Regions from separate parts of the Actinomadura napierensis genome, predicted to be linked through region 2. Evidence: riboswitches for the same ligand, from Rfam matches in the RefSeq annotation. Region 2 holds a riboswitch; each other region holds the start of a gene.
The links. A riboswitch is a leader RNA that binds a small molecule or an ion and turns the genes downstream of it on or off. The one in region 2 is predicted to bind cobalamin.
Positions count from the first base shown of each region.

Region 1: it holds a riboswitch for cobalamin, as region 2 does, so the genes downstream of both, ABD296_RS34175 (ribonucleoside-diphosphate reductase subunit alpha) here and bluB (5,6-dimethylbenzimidazole synthase) in region 2, are expected to answer to the same signal.
Region 3: it holds a riboswitch for cobalamin, as region 2 does, so the genes downstream of both, ABD296_RS38420 (VWA domain-containing protein) here and bluB (5,6-dimethylbenzimidazole synthase) in region 2, are expected to answer to the same signal.

Region 1 covers NZ_BAAAMR010000078.1:7,763-12,773, reverse strand. The annotation lists gene ABD296_RS34180 (ribonucleotide-diphosphate reductase subunit beta) at 1-631, opposite strand, end outside; gene ABD296_RS34175 (ribonucleoside-diphosphate reductase subunit alpha) at 631-2,913, opposite strand; cobalamin riboswitch at 3,007-3,234, opposite strand; gene ABD296_RS34170 (hypothetical protein) at 3,342-3,953, shown strand; gene ABD296_RS34165 (YcnI family copper-binding membrane protein) at 4,030-4,746, shown strand; gene ABD296_RS34160 (copper resistance CopC family protein) at 4,743-5,011, shown strand, end outside.
Region 2 covers NZ_BAAAMR010000059.1:14,478-19,488, reverse strand. The annotation lists gene ABD296_RS28820 (RNA polymerase sigma factor) at 1-297, opposite strand, end outside; gene ABD296_RS28815 (hypothetical protein) at 427-1,059, opposite strand; gene bluB (5,6-dimethylbenzimidazole synthase) at 1,105-1,719, opposite strand; cobalamin riboswitch at 1,754-1,945, opposite strand; gene ABD296_RS28805 (DUF4260 family protein) at 1,983-2,402, opposite strand; gene ABD296_RS28800 (hypothetical protein) at 2,584-4,017, shown strand; gene ABD296_RS28795 (class I SAM-dependent methyltransferase) at 4,034-4,732, opposite strand; gene ABD296_RS50665 (MFS transporter) at 4,858-5,011, shown strand, end outside.
Region 3 covers NZ_BAAAMR010000101.1:21,445-26,455, reverse strand. The annotation lists gene cobO (cob(I)yrinic acid a,c-diamide adenosyltransferase) at 1-14, opposite strand, end outside; gene ABD296_RS38420 (VWA domain-containing protein) at 57-2,015, opposite strand; cobalamin riboswitch at 2,154-2,275, opposite strand; gene ABD296_RS38415 (TetR/AcrR family transcriptional regulator) at 2,393-3,175, shown strand; gene ABD296_RS38410 (ATP-binding protein) at 3,086-3,796, opposite strand; gene ABD296_RS38405 (helix-turn-helix domain-containing protein) at 3,991-4,833, shown strand; gene ABD296_RS38400 (DUF397 domain-containing protein) at 4,830-5,011, shown strand, end outside.

The DNA.
Region 1 (5,011 bases), on a different contig from region 2:
GGGCGCTCTCGTCCCGGAAGACCCAGTTGGTCCCGGACGCGAGGGCGTTCAGCAGCCCGCGGGAGCGCAGCCAGTAGACGTAGGCGAACGCGCCGTAGAAGAACAGGCCCTCGATGCAGGCGGCGAAGCAGATCAGGTTGAGCAGGAACGCGCGCCGGTCGGCGGCGGTGCTCAGCTCGTCGAGCGAGCCGAGCGCGTCGATCCACCGGAAGCAGAATCGCGCCTTCGCCCGGATGGACGGGATGTGCTCGATCGCCGCGAACGCGCGGGCCCGCTCGTCCTGGTCGGGCAGGTAGGTGTCGAGGAGGGTCAGGTAGAACTGGACGTGCACGGCCTCCTCGAACAGCTGCCGCGACAGGTACAGCCGAGCCTCGGGCGCGTTGACGTGCTTGTAGAGGTTGAGAACGAGGTTGTTCGCCACGATCGAGTCGCCGGTGGCGAAGAACGCGACCAGCCGGTTGACCAGGTGCCGTTCGGCCGGCGTGAGGCGGGCGAGGTCCGGCAGGTCGGAGGCGAGGTCGATCTCCTCGACCGTCCAGGTGTTGCGGATCGCGGCGCGGTAGCGCTCGTAGAAGTCGGGGTAGCGCATGGGCCGCAGGGTCAGGTCCATGCCCGGGTCGAGCAGCGGCATTATTGGCAGGCCTCGCAGGTCTCGGGGTTCTCCAGGGAGCAGACCGCCGCGGCGACGGTCGTCTGCGCGATCCGCGTGGCGGGGCGGGAGCGCAGGTAGTAGGTGGTCTTGAGGCCGCTGCGCCACGCGTAGGCGTACATCGAGGACAGCTTCCCGATCGTCGGGGTCTCCATGAACAGGTTCAGCGACTGGGACTGGTCGATGTACGGGGTGCGGGCGGCGGCGAGGTCGATGAGCGCCTTCTGCGGCAGTTCCCAGGCCGTCCGGTAGAGGCTGAGCATCTCCTCCGGCAGGTCGACCAGGCCCTGGATCGAGCCGTTGGCGCGCTTGATCGCCTCGCGGACGGCGTCGTTCCACAGCCCGAGCGATTTCAGGTCGTCGACGAGGTAGCCGTTGATCTGCAGGAACTCGCCGGAGAGCGTCTCGCGCTTGAACAGGTTGGACACCTGCGGCTCGATGCACTCGTAGCAGCCAGCGATGGACGCGATCGTGGCGGTCGGCGCGATCGCGATCAGCAGCGAGTTGCGCAGGCCGACGTCGGCGATGCGGGCGCGGAGCGCGTCCCATTCGGCGGGACGGGTCGGCGCGGCGTCCGGGAAGTGGTCGAGGTGCAGCTTCCCGCGCGCGGTGCGGGTCTCGGCGTAGGCCGGAAGCGGCCCGTGCGCCTCCGCGAGGTCGGCGGACGCGGCATAGGCGGCGAGCGCGATCTCCTCGGCGATCCGGGTGGACAGCTCGCGGGCCTCGGCGGAGTCGAACGGCAGCCGCAGCGTGAAGAACACATCGGCGAGGCCCATGACCCCGAGCCCGACGGGACGCCATTTGCGGTTGGCCGTTTCCGCCTCGGGCGTCGGATAGAAGCCGCGGTCGATGGTGCGGTCCAGGAACCGGACGGCGGTCCGGACGGTCGCGCGCAGCCGGTCCCAGTCCACCCCGGACGGCGAGACGTGCGCGGCCAGGTTCACCGACCCGAGGTTGCACACGGCCGCCTCGTTGTCCCCCGTGACCTCCAGGATCTCGGTGCACAGGTTGGACAGGTGGACGGTCCGGCCCGGCTCGGCGGTCTGGTTGCAGGCCCGGTTCGCGGCGTCCTTGAAGGTCATCCACCCGTTGCCGGTCTCCGCCAGCGTGCGCAACATCCGCCCGTACAGCTTGCGGGCCGGGACCTGCCGGACGTACCGGCCCTCCTTTTCGGCCGCCCGGTACGCGGCGTCGAAGGCGTCGCCCCACAGGTCGGTCAGCTCCGGGACCTCCTTCGGGTCGAACAGCGACCACGTCTCGTCCGCCTCGACGCGGCGCATGAACTCGTCCGGGATCCAGTTCGCCAGGTTCAGGTTGTGGGTGCGGCGCGCGTCCTCGCCGGTGTTGTCGCGCAGCTCGAGGAACTCCTCGACGTCGGCGTGCCACGGCTCCAGGTACACGCAGGCGGCGCCCTTGCGGCGGCCGCCCTGATTGACGGCGGCGACGGACGCGTCGAGGGTGCGCAGCCACGGGACGATCCCGTTCGAGTGCCCGTTCGTCCCCCGGATCAGCGACCCGCGCGAGCGGACCCGCGTCCAGGAGATCCCGATCCCGCCCGCGTACTTGCTGAGCCGCGCGACCTGCCCGTACCGCTCGTAGATCGCCTCCAGCTCGTCGCGCGGCGAGTCCAGCAGGAAGCAGGACGACAGCTGCGGGCGGCGGGCCGCGGAGTTGAACAGCGTCGGTGAGCTGGGCAGATACGACAGCGTGCTGAGCAGCCCGTACAGCTCCGCCGCCTCGTCCACGCTCTCGGAGAGCCCGACGGCGACGCGGAGCAGGAAGTGCTGCGGGCGCTCCAGGACGAGCCGGGTGCGCGGATGCCGCAGCAGGTAGCGGTCGTAGAGGGTGCGGAGCCCGAAGTACCCGAACCGGTCGTCCGCGTCCTCGTCGATGAGCGCGTTCAGGGCCGCGGCGTTGGCGGCGACGAACGCGGCGGGGCCGTCCGCGAGGAGGCCCTCGGCGTGCGCGGCGGCGACGGACCCGGCGAACGTCCGGACGCCGGCCTCGGCCGCCTCGTCGCGGACGCGGGCGGCCAGCAGCCGCGCGGCGACCCGGGAGTACCCCGGCTCCACCGCGACGAGCGCGGCGGCCTCCCGGGTCGCCAGGTCGCGCAGGTCGGCGGCGCTCGCGCCGGCGCCGCCCCGGACCGCGCCGAGCACCCGTTCCGGCGCGGTCCCCTCGATGCCGGCGCAGGCCGCCGCGACCTCGGCGGCGATCCCCCCGGTGGCGGCCGCCTCCGCCGGAGCCCGCATGGTGACTGTCACGTTCTCTCCCTCGTGAGCCGGCCTCGCGAGGGCGTGCGAACGGGCGCGACGGCATGCTGCCGCGCACCGTCCCCCGGCTCACCCGCGAAGCCTCGGACGTACGGCGTGCATGGCAGGTCTTCGGACTCGCGGGCGCCCGCGCCTCCTGCCGGAGACGCGACCTACTGGCCGTCGCTTCCCGATCCGGTCGCCCGGTTCAGTGCCTGTGACGGCGGTCGTTCCCGCTCACCGCTGCGGGGCAGTCCCGGACTCTCACCGGGTTCCCTCTCACGACGCCCCCGCCGCGAGCGGCGGGGGCGAACCAGCACGGGGTTGAACCCTACATCTTGTTGATCCTCATTGCGCAACCCCAACATGTAGGGCGCGTCGGGACCGGTTCCCGGGGTCGGATGCGGCCGGCCGGACGGAGGTGGGACGATGTCCCCGTCATGTCCCCGCGTCCCCGGCAGCCGGTCTTCCGCACCGCGCGCGCAGTCGTCTTCGCGACCGTCTGCGTGTCGTTGGCGACCCTCGGCCACGCCCTGGCGTCGCACGAGCCGGTGCCCGGCTGGGCGGTGCTCGCCGGGTTCGGCGCGGTGCTGGTGGTCACGCTGGCGCTCGCGGGCCACGAGCGGTCCCTCCCGACGATCACGGGCGGGCTGCTCGGCGGGCAGTTCGCGCTGCACGCGCTGTTCACGGGCGCGACCGACGGCATGCGCCACTGCGAGGCCGCCGTCCAGGCGGGGCACGGCGCGGCGATGCCGATGCACGGCCCCGGCACCTCGATGACGCTCGCGCACTGCGCGGCGGCCGTGGTCGCGGCGTGGTGGCTGCGGCGCGGCGAGCGGGCCGCGTGGTCGCTGGCGCGGCGCGTGGCGTCCGCCGCCGACCGCCCGATCCGGCTGCTGCTCGCCCTGCTGCTCGTTGAACCGGCGGAGCGTCCGGTCCGTACCCCCGTGGTGCCGGTGGCGGCCGGCGCCATGGCCACGGGACGTGCGCTCCGGCACCAGGTCGTCCGGCGGGGACCCCCGCCGCGTTCGAGGGCGCTCGCTCACCTCTGAGCGGAGCGCCGTACGTCACCGGACGCCGGTCCCGGCGTGTCCGGTCCGACCCGTACGACTCGAACGGAGTTCCGTTTTGCCTTCCCTGTCGCACGCCCGCCGCCTGGGCGCGGTCGCGTCGCTGGCCGGCCTCGGCGTCATCGCGCTCGCCACCGCCGCGTCCGCGCACGTCACCGTCAACCCCAAGACCGCCGAGCAGGGCTCCTACGCCAAGATCTCGTTCCGGGTGCCGAACGAGGAGGACAAGGCCGACACGACCAAGCTCGTCGTCGACCTCCCCGCCGACCACCCGGTCTCGTCGGTGTCGGTCCGCCCCGTCCCCGGCTGGACGGCGAAGGTCGTGGAGTCCAAGCTCCCGGCGCCGGTCAAGACCGAGGGCGGCGAGCTGACCAAGGCCGTCACCCAGATCACCTGGTCCGGCGGGAAGATCGAACCCGGCCAGTTCCAGGAGTTCGACGTCTCGCTCGGCCCGCTGCCCACCAACACCGACACGATGACCTTCAAGGCCGACCAGACCTACTCCGACGGCCAGGTCGTCAAGTGGGAGCAGGACCCGGGCGACGGCTCGAACGAGCCCGAGCACCCGGCGCCCACGCTGAAGCTCACCCCGAAGGGCGCCGCCGACACCGCGGCCGCCGGGCTCACCGCGCAGTCGAAGCCCGCCGCCGCCAAGGCCGAGGCGGACTCGGACGACGGCACCGCGCGGGTGCTCGGCGGCGTCGGCATCGGCGTAGGCGTGATCGGCATCGCGGTCGGCGGCTACGGCCTGTCCCGCGCGCGGAGCCGGGCGTGACCCGGGCCGTCCGGCGCGCCGCCGCCGGGATCGCCGCCGCCGGCGCCGCGCTCGCCCTGACCGCGTCCCCCGCCTCCGCGCACACCTCGCTCACCGGGGCCAGCCCGGGGCAGGACGCGACGGTCGCGCCGCCCGCGCAGGTCGTCCTGACCTACGCGGACCCGGTGCAGCTGCCGCAGGTGGTGATCACCGACGCCAAGGGCGGCCGGCACGAGTCGGGCGCGCCGCAGGCGGTGGACAACAAGGTCACCGAGGCGGTGAAGGG
Region 2 (5,011 bases):
GTCGCGGCGGTGACGGCTGATCAACCGGGTCGCGATGCCGTAGAGCCAGGGCCGCGCCGACGCGTGCGCCGTGTCGAACGCCGCGCGGCGCCGGAAGGCGATCAGGAACGTCTCGGCCGCGATGTCGTCCGCGGCGTCCGCGCCGAGCCGCCGGTCCACGTAGCGGTGGATCTGCGCGTAGTGCCGGTCGAAGAGGTCCGCGAACCGTTCGGGGTTCCGCCGGGCCGCGGTGATGACGTCGGCGTCGGACGGCTCCGGCCCGGTTGATCTGCTCGTCTCAGAGGGGGCGCCCGTCACGGCTGGTCCCGCGATGCTGGGGGAGTGGCCATGGGGGACCCTTCTGGCGGCGTGGAGGGTGGTCACGTCCTTGATTGCCCGGAACCGCCCCGACCCTTCTCGCGGCGGCGGGTCGGTGACCGCGGCCGGTCAGGGGGCGGCGGGTGAGCGTCCGACGGCGTCCTGTGCGTGGACGGTCGTGAGCACCATGCCGGCCAGCTCCGGCACGGACCGGCCGGTTCCCGTGTCGATGCGAGCGAGGCCCAGCCTGTCGACGGCGTCCAGCATGAGGGTCTGGTAGCGCTCGGTACGGGCGAGGAACCGGTTCATCAAGTGCCGTTCCGTGGGCGTGGACTCGTCGTAGCGGCCGGACGCTTGCACCCGGGCGCGCAGGACGGCGGGGTCGGCGGTGAACCACACGGCGGCCGTGTGCGGGACGGCCAGTTCTGCGACGCGGGCCGGCCAGAGCGCCGAGCCCTCCAGGACGAGTCCGGGGCCGGGCCCCGTCGCGTGATCCGTGACGATTTCCGCGATGCGGGGCCACAGCCTTTCGTAATGGTCGAGGACGGACCTGATCAGCTCATCGGTCGTGAGCGTCGCGTAATGGTCGGCGACGTGCGGCGGGACCTCGCGCTCCGGGGTGCGCCAGGGCCGTCCGGGGTGGCGTGCCAGGTAGTCCGTCGACCTGTGCTCGAAGCCGAGCTCGTCCGCCACGGCGGCCGCGATGGTCGACTTTCCGGTGTTCGACGTCCCTCCGATCAGTACCACCCGTATTTCGCCCATGGCGGCGACCTTACTGTCTGGGGCCGGACCATTCGGGTGCCGCGTTCACCAGCGGTCGTGGTGGAGGGCGGCGTCCAGAGGACGGCGCCGGCGCCAGCCGTGCCGTTCGAGATCGGGGACCGTCTCCAGGTGCGTGACCGGGCCCAGGCACAGCCAGGCGACCGGCCGGATGCCCTTCGGTATGCCGAGGAGGTCGCGCAGGTGCGGCTCCCGGTAGAACGACACCCAGCCGACGCCCAGGCCTTCGGCCGTGGCCGCCAGCCAGAGGTTCTGGATCGCCAGGCACACCGAGTACAGGCCCGCGTCGGCGATCGCGTGCCGTCCGAGGACCGCCGGGCCGCCGCGCTCGGCGTCGTAGGTGACCACGATCGACAGGCTCGATTCGAGCACCCCGTCGATCTTGATGCGGGCGAAGCGTTCGGCGGCGTCGCCGGTGAGGGCGGCGGCGAAGGCGTCGCGCTCGGACTGGACGTGGTCGTGGAAGGCGCGCCGGACGTCCGGGTCGCGGACGACGACGAAGTCCCAGGGCTGGGAAAGGCCGACGCTGGGCGCGGCATGCGCCGCCGTGAGGACCCGGTCGAGGACGTCCTCCGGGATCGGCGCGCCGGTGAACTCGGCGCGCACGTCGCGGCGGCGGTGGATGACGTCGTAGAGGTTCATGGGCAGGCTCCCGCTGCGGTCGGGCCGCCGGGACGGCGGCCGTTGGAGCGAGGCCGGTCTTCGGACTCCCGGATCGACGCTGGGCCGCCCGCCTTCCCGGCCTGAGGGCCAGTGGCCGCGCTCGCGCGCGTGGGCGGCAGCTCCCCGGTCACCGCGGCGGGCCCGTGCCGGATTCGCACCGGCTTCCCGATTCTCCCCGAGGGGCACCTCGCGTCAGTTCATGCCATCGGGGATCGTACCGGCACCGCCGGGAGCGGGCGAGGTCAGCGGCGCTGGAAGCCGTCCTTGGTGCGCAGGCCGTAGCCGGCGGCGCGGTCGATCGAGATGTGGGCGAGCCAGCCGCAGAGACCGGCGAAGATCGGCGCCCACGTGATCGGTGAGACGGTGTAGAGCGCCATCAGCGCGAGAGGGATCAGCGCGCGGTGCGCGGTGTTGTAGTACGGGACGGCGCGCGCCGGAAGCTGCCCGCGTTCGACGGTGTGCGCGTCGCGCGCCCCCGCCAGGAACGTCAGGTCGGGCGCGATGAAGAACGCGACCGCGACCAGCGCCGCGAGCCAGCCGTGGTTGAGGCCTTCGATAACGGCGAACGCGCTCCAGAACAGCGCGTTCGCCGCCCAGGCGACGCGGCGGGCGACGAGCGGGACGGAGTGCTTGCGGACGCTCGGGACGGTGACGCTGCTCATGGCCTGCGGCCCTCCTGCTTGGCTAATGATGTTAGCTACAAGCTAAGGCTAATAACCTTAGCTGTCAAGCTATGTCGACGAGGAGGGGTCGGTCGGGCGAGCGCCTCCGGCCCTGTGGGCGCCGGGCGCTCTGCTCGGAAACATCCCCGGGGGAGTGGATCTTCACTAGGGTTCTGGGGCCATGTCCCATTGGAGCCAGCGCACGCAGATGCGGTTATGGATCGTCGCCGTCGCCATTACCGCAGAACCGACGGTGAGGGGCGTCGTCATCTCACTGTTGGGCGTGAAGAGGGGCGCCCAGGGCTATCTCAGTGTCATCGCTTCCGATGCCTGCCAGGGGTGGTCGCACCAGTCCGAACTCTGGTCCGTTCCGGGATACTGGCTGCTGCACGGCTTGCCGATCCTGGTCGTTTTGCCGGCCTTCCTCTTGTGGCTGATGGTCCGGCGGCGGTTCGTCGGCTGGGCGACGGCGGCGGTGCTCGCATTCGTGACATTGGCCGAGCCGGCTCTCTACGGCTACGACGTGGCGCGCTGGGGGGAGCAATGCGTTGGTCTGTGGTTGCCGATGGGCGGCTGGGGGGCTGTGCGCTGGGCGTACGGCGCGGTGCCCCTGGTCCTCATTCTCGTTTCGACCTACCGGCCCGGTCCTCGGATGCCTCGCCTGGTCTGCGGGACGCTCGTCGCCGGACTCGTCCTCTGCGCCGCCGCCGACCAGGAGACGCCGCCCCGCTATGCCGCGAGCGGGGCCGACTGCAGGCATGCCGAACGCGCCGACATGTCAGGGAAGGTGCCGTTCACGCAGGTGATGGCGAAATTGTCGCAGCGTGAAAGGGAGATCGCCTTCCTCTGCTCCGTTCGTGGTTACACCCTGGGCTATGGGGGCGGATCGCCGCATGGCGACCTGCTTACCGACAGCGAACAGATCGAAATCGGACGGCGTGCATGCCGTGGAGAGTCGCTGTGGAGCGCAGGAATGCCGCGAGGCATCATCCCGCCGGCGATTCAGCAGATGGCCTACCTGTGCCCGGAGACGGCGGACGAACGGCGAGTAGCCCAGGAGCGCTCGACAGCGGCCCTCCACGCGCAGTACAAGCAGAACGTGGCGAAGGCATTGGCGACCTGCCGGCGCGGCATTCCGGCGGGGTTCCATCCCGTCCGGCAGGCCACGCGGGTCATCGATGGCGGGGAGAGCAGCAGCTACCTGGTCGGCGACGAAGGGAGCTCAGGGAAATCCCTCGGCGCAGCCGTCCATGATGGCCTGGTCGCGAGCGGCGACGGCGAAGCCACCGTCATCACCGGGACCGAGAGCCGGCTGTGCGTGACCGTCCGCGCCTACAAGAAGGCGCCGCCTCTCGCGCTCAAGGGCTGGGAACGCGTCGCCGAAGTGGGATTCGACAGCGCGAAGGGGCACGCGTTGCTGACGGCGATGGACGGCCCCCTGCCCTTCCCGGCCGTGACCGTCGCCGGCCCGGGTCACTACCGGCTCCGCGTGTACGTGCGCGGCCGTCGGGCGCCCGAGACCCTGATGGACGAGCCTCCCAACGAGCGGCATCTTCTCGTCGTCTTCCCCGGAAAGGGGATGAAGCCGAAGACCTACAAGAACACCGAGCGCTGACGCCGGGCCGCAGGGGTCAGAGGGGGCGGGCGGCGATCCAGCCGCCGTCGTCGTCCAGGAAGCGGTCGAAGCGCAGGCCCGCCGCCTCCAGAACGGTGGGGAGCTCGTCGTCGCCGAGCTGCCGGGACGTGAACGAGTGCGTCCAGCGCCGCTCGCCCATCCGGTACTCGATCGTCGCCACGACGAGCCCGGGCGCCGGGCGCTCGACGTCCGTCATGCGGTATTGGACCCCGTCGTGGGCCCATTCGCGCGGGGCCGCCTCCGCGTGCCAGCGGGGCGTCTCGCGCTGCATGATGACCACGCCGTCCGGCCGGACGTGCCGCCCGCAGGCCGCGAGGAGGGCGTCCCGGTCGCCGTAGTTGACCAGGTACGACATCAGCAGCACGCAGCCGAACCGGTCAGGCAGGTCCAGATCCTGGATCGGCGAGCACACGGTGCGCGCACCCTGGATGCGGGCCAGCATCGCGGCCGAGTCGTCCACGGCCGTCACCGGGTGGCCGAAGTCGAGCAGGGGGTGGGTGACCCGCCCGGCGCCCGCGCCCAACTCCAGGATCGGCGTGCCGGCCCGGATCGCCGTATGGACGAGCGCGGCGCTCGCGATGTCCGGCGGCATCGCGGCGTAGAACTCGACCGCCGAACCGTCCTGCGCGATCTCGCCGGGCCCCGTCCCGGCCGTTCCCGTCCCCGCCATAGCGTCGCCTCCTTGCGCTGCCATGATCGAATGGTCGGTGCGCCGTCCCGCCGCCGTCAAGGCGCGCGGACCCGGCCCGTGGTCAGGCGGCCGTCGCCGCGGACGGCCATCTCGGGGACGAGCGCGACGCCGCGGCCGAGGGCGGCCATCTGCTCGCCGCCCTCTACCCCGACCCGGACGAGCGGTCCCGGCGGATCGGCGCGCTCGTTTCGATCACCGGCCTCGGCATCGTGGCGGGGCCGGTGCTCGGCGGCGCGCTGGTGTCGCTCGCCGGATGGCGGCCGGTGTTCCTGGTGAACATCC
Region 3 (5,011 bases), on a different contig from region 2:
TTCCCCTGCGGCATCTCAGCCCCTGCTTCCTGGTTCCACGGCGGACCCGCCGCCGGTCACGCGATGTTCCGGGCGTCGTTGCGGGCGTCGCGGACGACGCCGGCGAGCGCGTCGGCGGCGAGCCGGTCGAGCCGGACGACCTCGGCGCCGAGCCGGGCGCCCAGCGCGGCGGCCAGGCCGAGCCGCACCGGACCGGACTCGCAGTCGACGACCACGGACGCGACGCCGGCGAGCAGCCCGGCCGCCTGCGACGGGTCGGGGCCGTGGGTGGCGCGGCCGTCGGTCACCACGACCAGCAGCGGGCGGCGGGCCGGGTCGCGCAACCGCTCGACCCGCAGCACCTCCGCCGCGCGCATCAGCCCGGCGGACAGCGGCGTGCGGCCACCGGTCGGGAGCGCGTCGAGGCGGCGCGCCCCGGCCTCCACCGACGACGTGGGCGGCAGCGCCAGTTCCGCGTCCCTGCCCCGGAAGGTGATGAGGCCGACCTTGTCGCGCCTCTGGTAGGCGTCGAGAAGGAGGCTGAGGACGGCGCCCTTCACCGCGCGCATCCGCTTGCGCGCCGCCATCGAGCCGCTGGCGTCCACAACGAACAGGACGAGATTGCCCTCCCGCCCGTCACGGACCGCTTCGCGCAGGTCGCCGGGTAGGACGACCAGTCCCGAACCGGTGCGTCCCCGCGCGCGCTGGTGCGGTGCCGCCGCTCGCAGCGTCGCCGTAAGGTGCACGCCTCGCGTGCCGGGCCGCGCACCGGAGACACGTCCGTACGGGCTGCGCGCCTTGGAACGCCGTCCCGGCGCACCGTTCCCGAGGCCCGGGACGGTGAAGAGGCGCGGCTTGTAGGCGGCGTCCGCCGGAGCGGGCTCGCTCTCTCCCGAGCGGCCTTGGCCGCTCTCCATCGGCTGCTCGGACTGCGGCGGAACGGACTGCGGCGGAACGGGCGCGTCCTGCTGTCCGGGGCCGTCGGGAAGACCGCCGCCCCCGCCGTCCGGGCCGCCGGGCCCATCGTCGGGAGGACCCGGATCGTCGGGCGGTTCCGGCTCCTCACCGTGCTCTTCGAGGACCTCGTCGAGCTTCTGCCGGTCCAGGCCGGGCGCGTCGAAGGGGTCGCGGCGGCGCCGGTGGGCGAACGCCACCCGCGCCGCCGTCCGCACGTCGTCGGCCGTCACCACGGCGCGGCCGTGCCAGGCCGCCAGCGCGATCGCGGCGCGCGCCGTCACCAGGTCGGCGCGCAGGCCGTCCACCTCGAACGACGCGCACACGGCGGTGATCTGGCGCAGCGCGGCGTCTGTCAGCTCCACGCCGGGCAGCCGGCGCCGGGCGGCGGCGATCCGCCCGGCGAGGTCCGCCTCGTCCGCCGCGAAGGCCGCGGCGAAGCCGTCCGGGTCGTCCTCGAAGCGCAGCCGCCGCCGGACGACCTCGGCGCGCTCGGCCGGATCGCGGGTCGCGGCGACCTCGACGGTCAGCCCGAACCGGTCGAGCAGTTGCGGGCGCAGCTCGCCCTCCTCCGGGTTCATCGTCCCGACCAGCAGGAACCTGGCCGCGTGCCGGACCGAGACGCCCTCGCGCTCCACGTACGACTCGCCCATCGCCGCCGCGTCCAGCAGCAGGTCGACCAGGTGGTCATGGAGCAGGTTGACCTCGTCGACGTACAGGACGCCGCGGTGCGCCGCCGCCAGCAGGCCCGGCTCGAACGCCTTCACGCCCTCGGTCAGCGCGCGCTCGATGTCCAGCGAGCCGGTGAGCCGGTCCTCGGACGCGCCGACCGGCAGCTCCACCAGCCGCGCGGCCCGTTCCTCCCCTTCGCCCGCGTCGTGCGGGCCGTCCGGGCACGCCGGGTCGGGGTCGCCCGGGTCGCAGGAGAACCGGCAGCCCGGCACGGCCGGCACCGGCGGCAGCAGCCCGGCCAGCGCCCGCACGATCGTCGACTTCGCGGTGCCCTTCTCGCCGCGCACCAGCACCCCGCCGACGCCCGGTGACACGGCGTTGATCAGCAGGGCGAGCTTGAGGTCGTCCATTCCGACGACGGCGGAGAAGGGGTAGAGCGCGCGGGCGCGCCCCTCCGGCCGGCCGGTGTTCGTCGCCGACGCAGGTCGCACGTCTGTTCGTCCTTCCTCGGGTGTCCACGCCCGTGGCGGTGCCTGTCCGACGGCCGGAGTCTCCTGGCTCCCGGATCACCGCTCCCCCTCGGCCTTCCAGCACCGCGTGCCGTGGCCGCGTCGAGGGGGGCTCCCCTGGTCACAGTTGCGGGACAGCCCCGGATTCGCACCGGGTTCCTCCGCTTCCGTCGCCCGCCCAGGATCGCACACACCCCGGCCGCGCTCGACCCCGCCGTTTATCGGCGCACCGCCGGTAGATTTTGGCGATCCGCCAATCAAATGGTCTACTGGTCGGTATGGAACGACGCGCGGCCCCGCGCGGCGAGGCCGCCGGAGCCGCGACGCCGCGCCCCGGAAGTCCGAGGAACGCCAAGGGCCGCTACCAGCGCCTGCCGCGCGACGAGCGGCGCGACCAGATCCTCGACGTCGCGCGCCGGATGTTCACCGAACTGCCGTACGCGGAGGTGTCCACGGCGGCGATCGCCCGCGAGGCGGGCGTCCAGCGCGGGCTCATCCACTACTACTTCGGCACCAAGCGCGAACTGTTCCTCAAGGTCGTCCAGGGGCTGACGGCGACCGCCGCCGTGCAGGCGCCGCCGCCGGACGAGCGGATGACGCTGCCCGAGACCGTCGAGCTGTGCGTCAACCTGTTCCTCGACACCGCCGAGCGCAACGCCACCACCTGGTTCGCGGCGCTGGACGCGGAGGGCTTCGGGCAGGACCCGGAACTGCTCGACATCGTCAACCGGTTCCGCGACCGGACGGTCGAGCACATGCTCGCCGTCCTGCGCGTGCCCGCGCCGACCGGCACGCTGCGCGCCGTCCTGCGCGTCTACTCCGGGCTCGCGGACGCGGCGACGCGGCAGTGGCTCCAGGAGCGGACCCTCGACCGCGCGCAGGTGCAGACGCTGCTGACCAGGTCGCTGCTGTCGATGGTCACCGACATCGCCCCCGCGCTGGAGGCGCGCGGCGGCGGACCCGGGCGCCCGCTAGAAGCCGGGGACCGGCTGCTGCACGCCGCCGCGCACGGGAACGGCGAACCAGACGGCCTTCCCGCGAACGCCGGGACCGAGCCGTGACAGGGTCCGCAGCGTGCCCCAGCGGCCCCGCGACAGTTCCCGGACGATGCTGAGCCCGCGCCCGCAGTCCCCCGACGTCCACGAATAGCCCGGCAGCGCCGCCTCGACGTAGGCGTCGAACACGGCACACCTGACTTCGGCGCCGGGGACGCCGTCCACCGCGCGGGCGCCGTCGGCTCCCGTCCCGGCCCCGGAGGGGTCGCCGAGGTAGAGCCACAGCTCGTGCGGGCCGTGGTCGCCCGCGTGCTGGTGGGCGTTGGTGGCGAGCTCGCTCACCATCAGCTGGGCGTCGCCGATCGCCTCGTCCCGGACGCCGAGCGAGAGGAGGGCGTCGCGCAGCACGCGGCGCGCGTGGCCCGCGCAGCCGGGACCGCCGGGCAGCGCCCACACCCAGCCGGGCCTGGCGCCCGCCGGGACGTGCGCGCCGCCGGCGGCCATCGCGCCGGCCATCGTGTCGGCGGCCAGATCGGCCGCCGGATCGGCGGCGGGGACGTCCGGCGCCGGGTTGGCGAACCCGCCGGCGAGCGCGGCGGCGGCGATGCGGTCGTGCCCGGCGCGCGGCCCGGCGGTGTGCCGCGCCCCGCGCGGGCTCGCTTCGGTGGTCTCGGGCGGGGTCTTCACGAGTGCCTCCCGCGGGCCGCCTGCCCGGGCGCGCGGTCCGATCACCGTCACTATGGGTCCCCGAGCAGTCACGCATTCAAGACTCTCGTGAGAATCTCACGTTCGCAAGCGTCTTCAGGGAATTGCTCTGCCCTTCGTGCCGGGTTCGTCAATCGCGTTGTGGCGGAAGGCCGGAGCGGCGAGACTTCGCTCCCATGACCTACCGCCCCACCGTTCGTGGCCGCCGCCTGGCGCGGGAGCTCCGCAAGCTGCGGGAGGAGCAGGGCCTGACGCTGCAGGAGGTGGCCGACCGGCTGGACTGGTCCCGGGCCACCGTCTCCCGCCTGGAGACCAGCCAGACCCGCCCGCGCCCCGGCGACATCGCCGACATCCTCGACCTCTACGGGGTACCGAGCCCGGACCGCGACGCGCTGATCACGCTCGCCAGGCAGGCCGGCCAGCGCGGCTGGTGGACCGCCTACCAGGACGTCTTCGCGGGCAGCTACGTGGCACTGGAGGACGAGGCGTCGCACATCCGCACCTGGGACCCGCAGCTCATCCACGGGCTGCTGCAGATCGAGGAGTACTCCCGCGCCGTGATCCGCGCCGGCCGGCTGCTGCCCGCGGAGGAGGACGTCGAGCGCCGGATCGCCGCCCGAAAGATCCGCCAGGCGCTGCTCGACCGCGACAGCGCCCCCCGCCTGCAGGTCATCTTCGACGAGGCGGTGCTGAAGCGGCCGATCGGCGGCGCGGACGTGATGCGCGCCCAGCTGGAGTCCCTGGTCGAGGCGGCGAAACGCCCAACGGTGACCGTTCAGGTACTCCCGTTCACACACGGGGGCCATGCGGGCCTTGACGGACGTTTCACCATTTTGTCGTATCCCGACCCCGCCGACCCCGATATCGCCTACGTAGAGGGGACCATGGGTGACGTTTACCTTGAGAGCAGCGAGGCAATAGCAAAACATAGGGACCGCTTCGATCGGATCGAGGCGGCCGCCCTGTCCCCCGAGGAATCCGCGCACCTCATAGCCGAGGCAGCAAGGAGCAGCCAGTGACCCACCTGCAGCGCGAACTCAACGGAGCCGCCTGGCGCACGTCGTCCCACAGCGGGAGCGGCGACCAGTGCGTCGAGGTGGCCCCCCTCTCCAGCGATCTGCGCGCTGTTCGCGATTCGAAGGACCCCGGCGGACCGGCCCTGGTGCTGACGCCGAACGCATGGCAGACCCTCCTCGA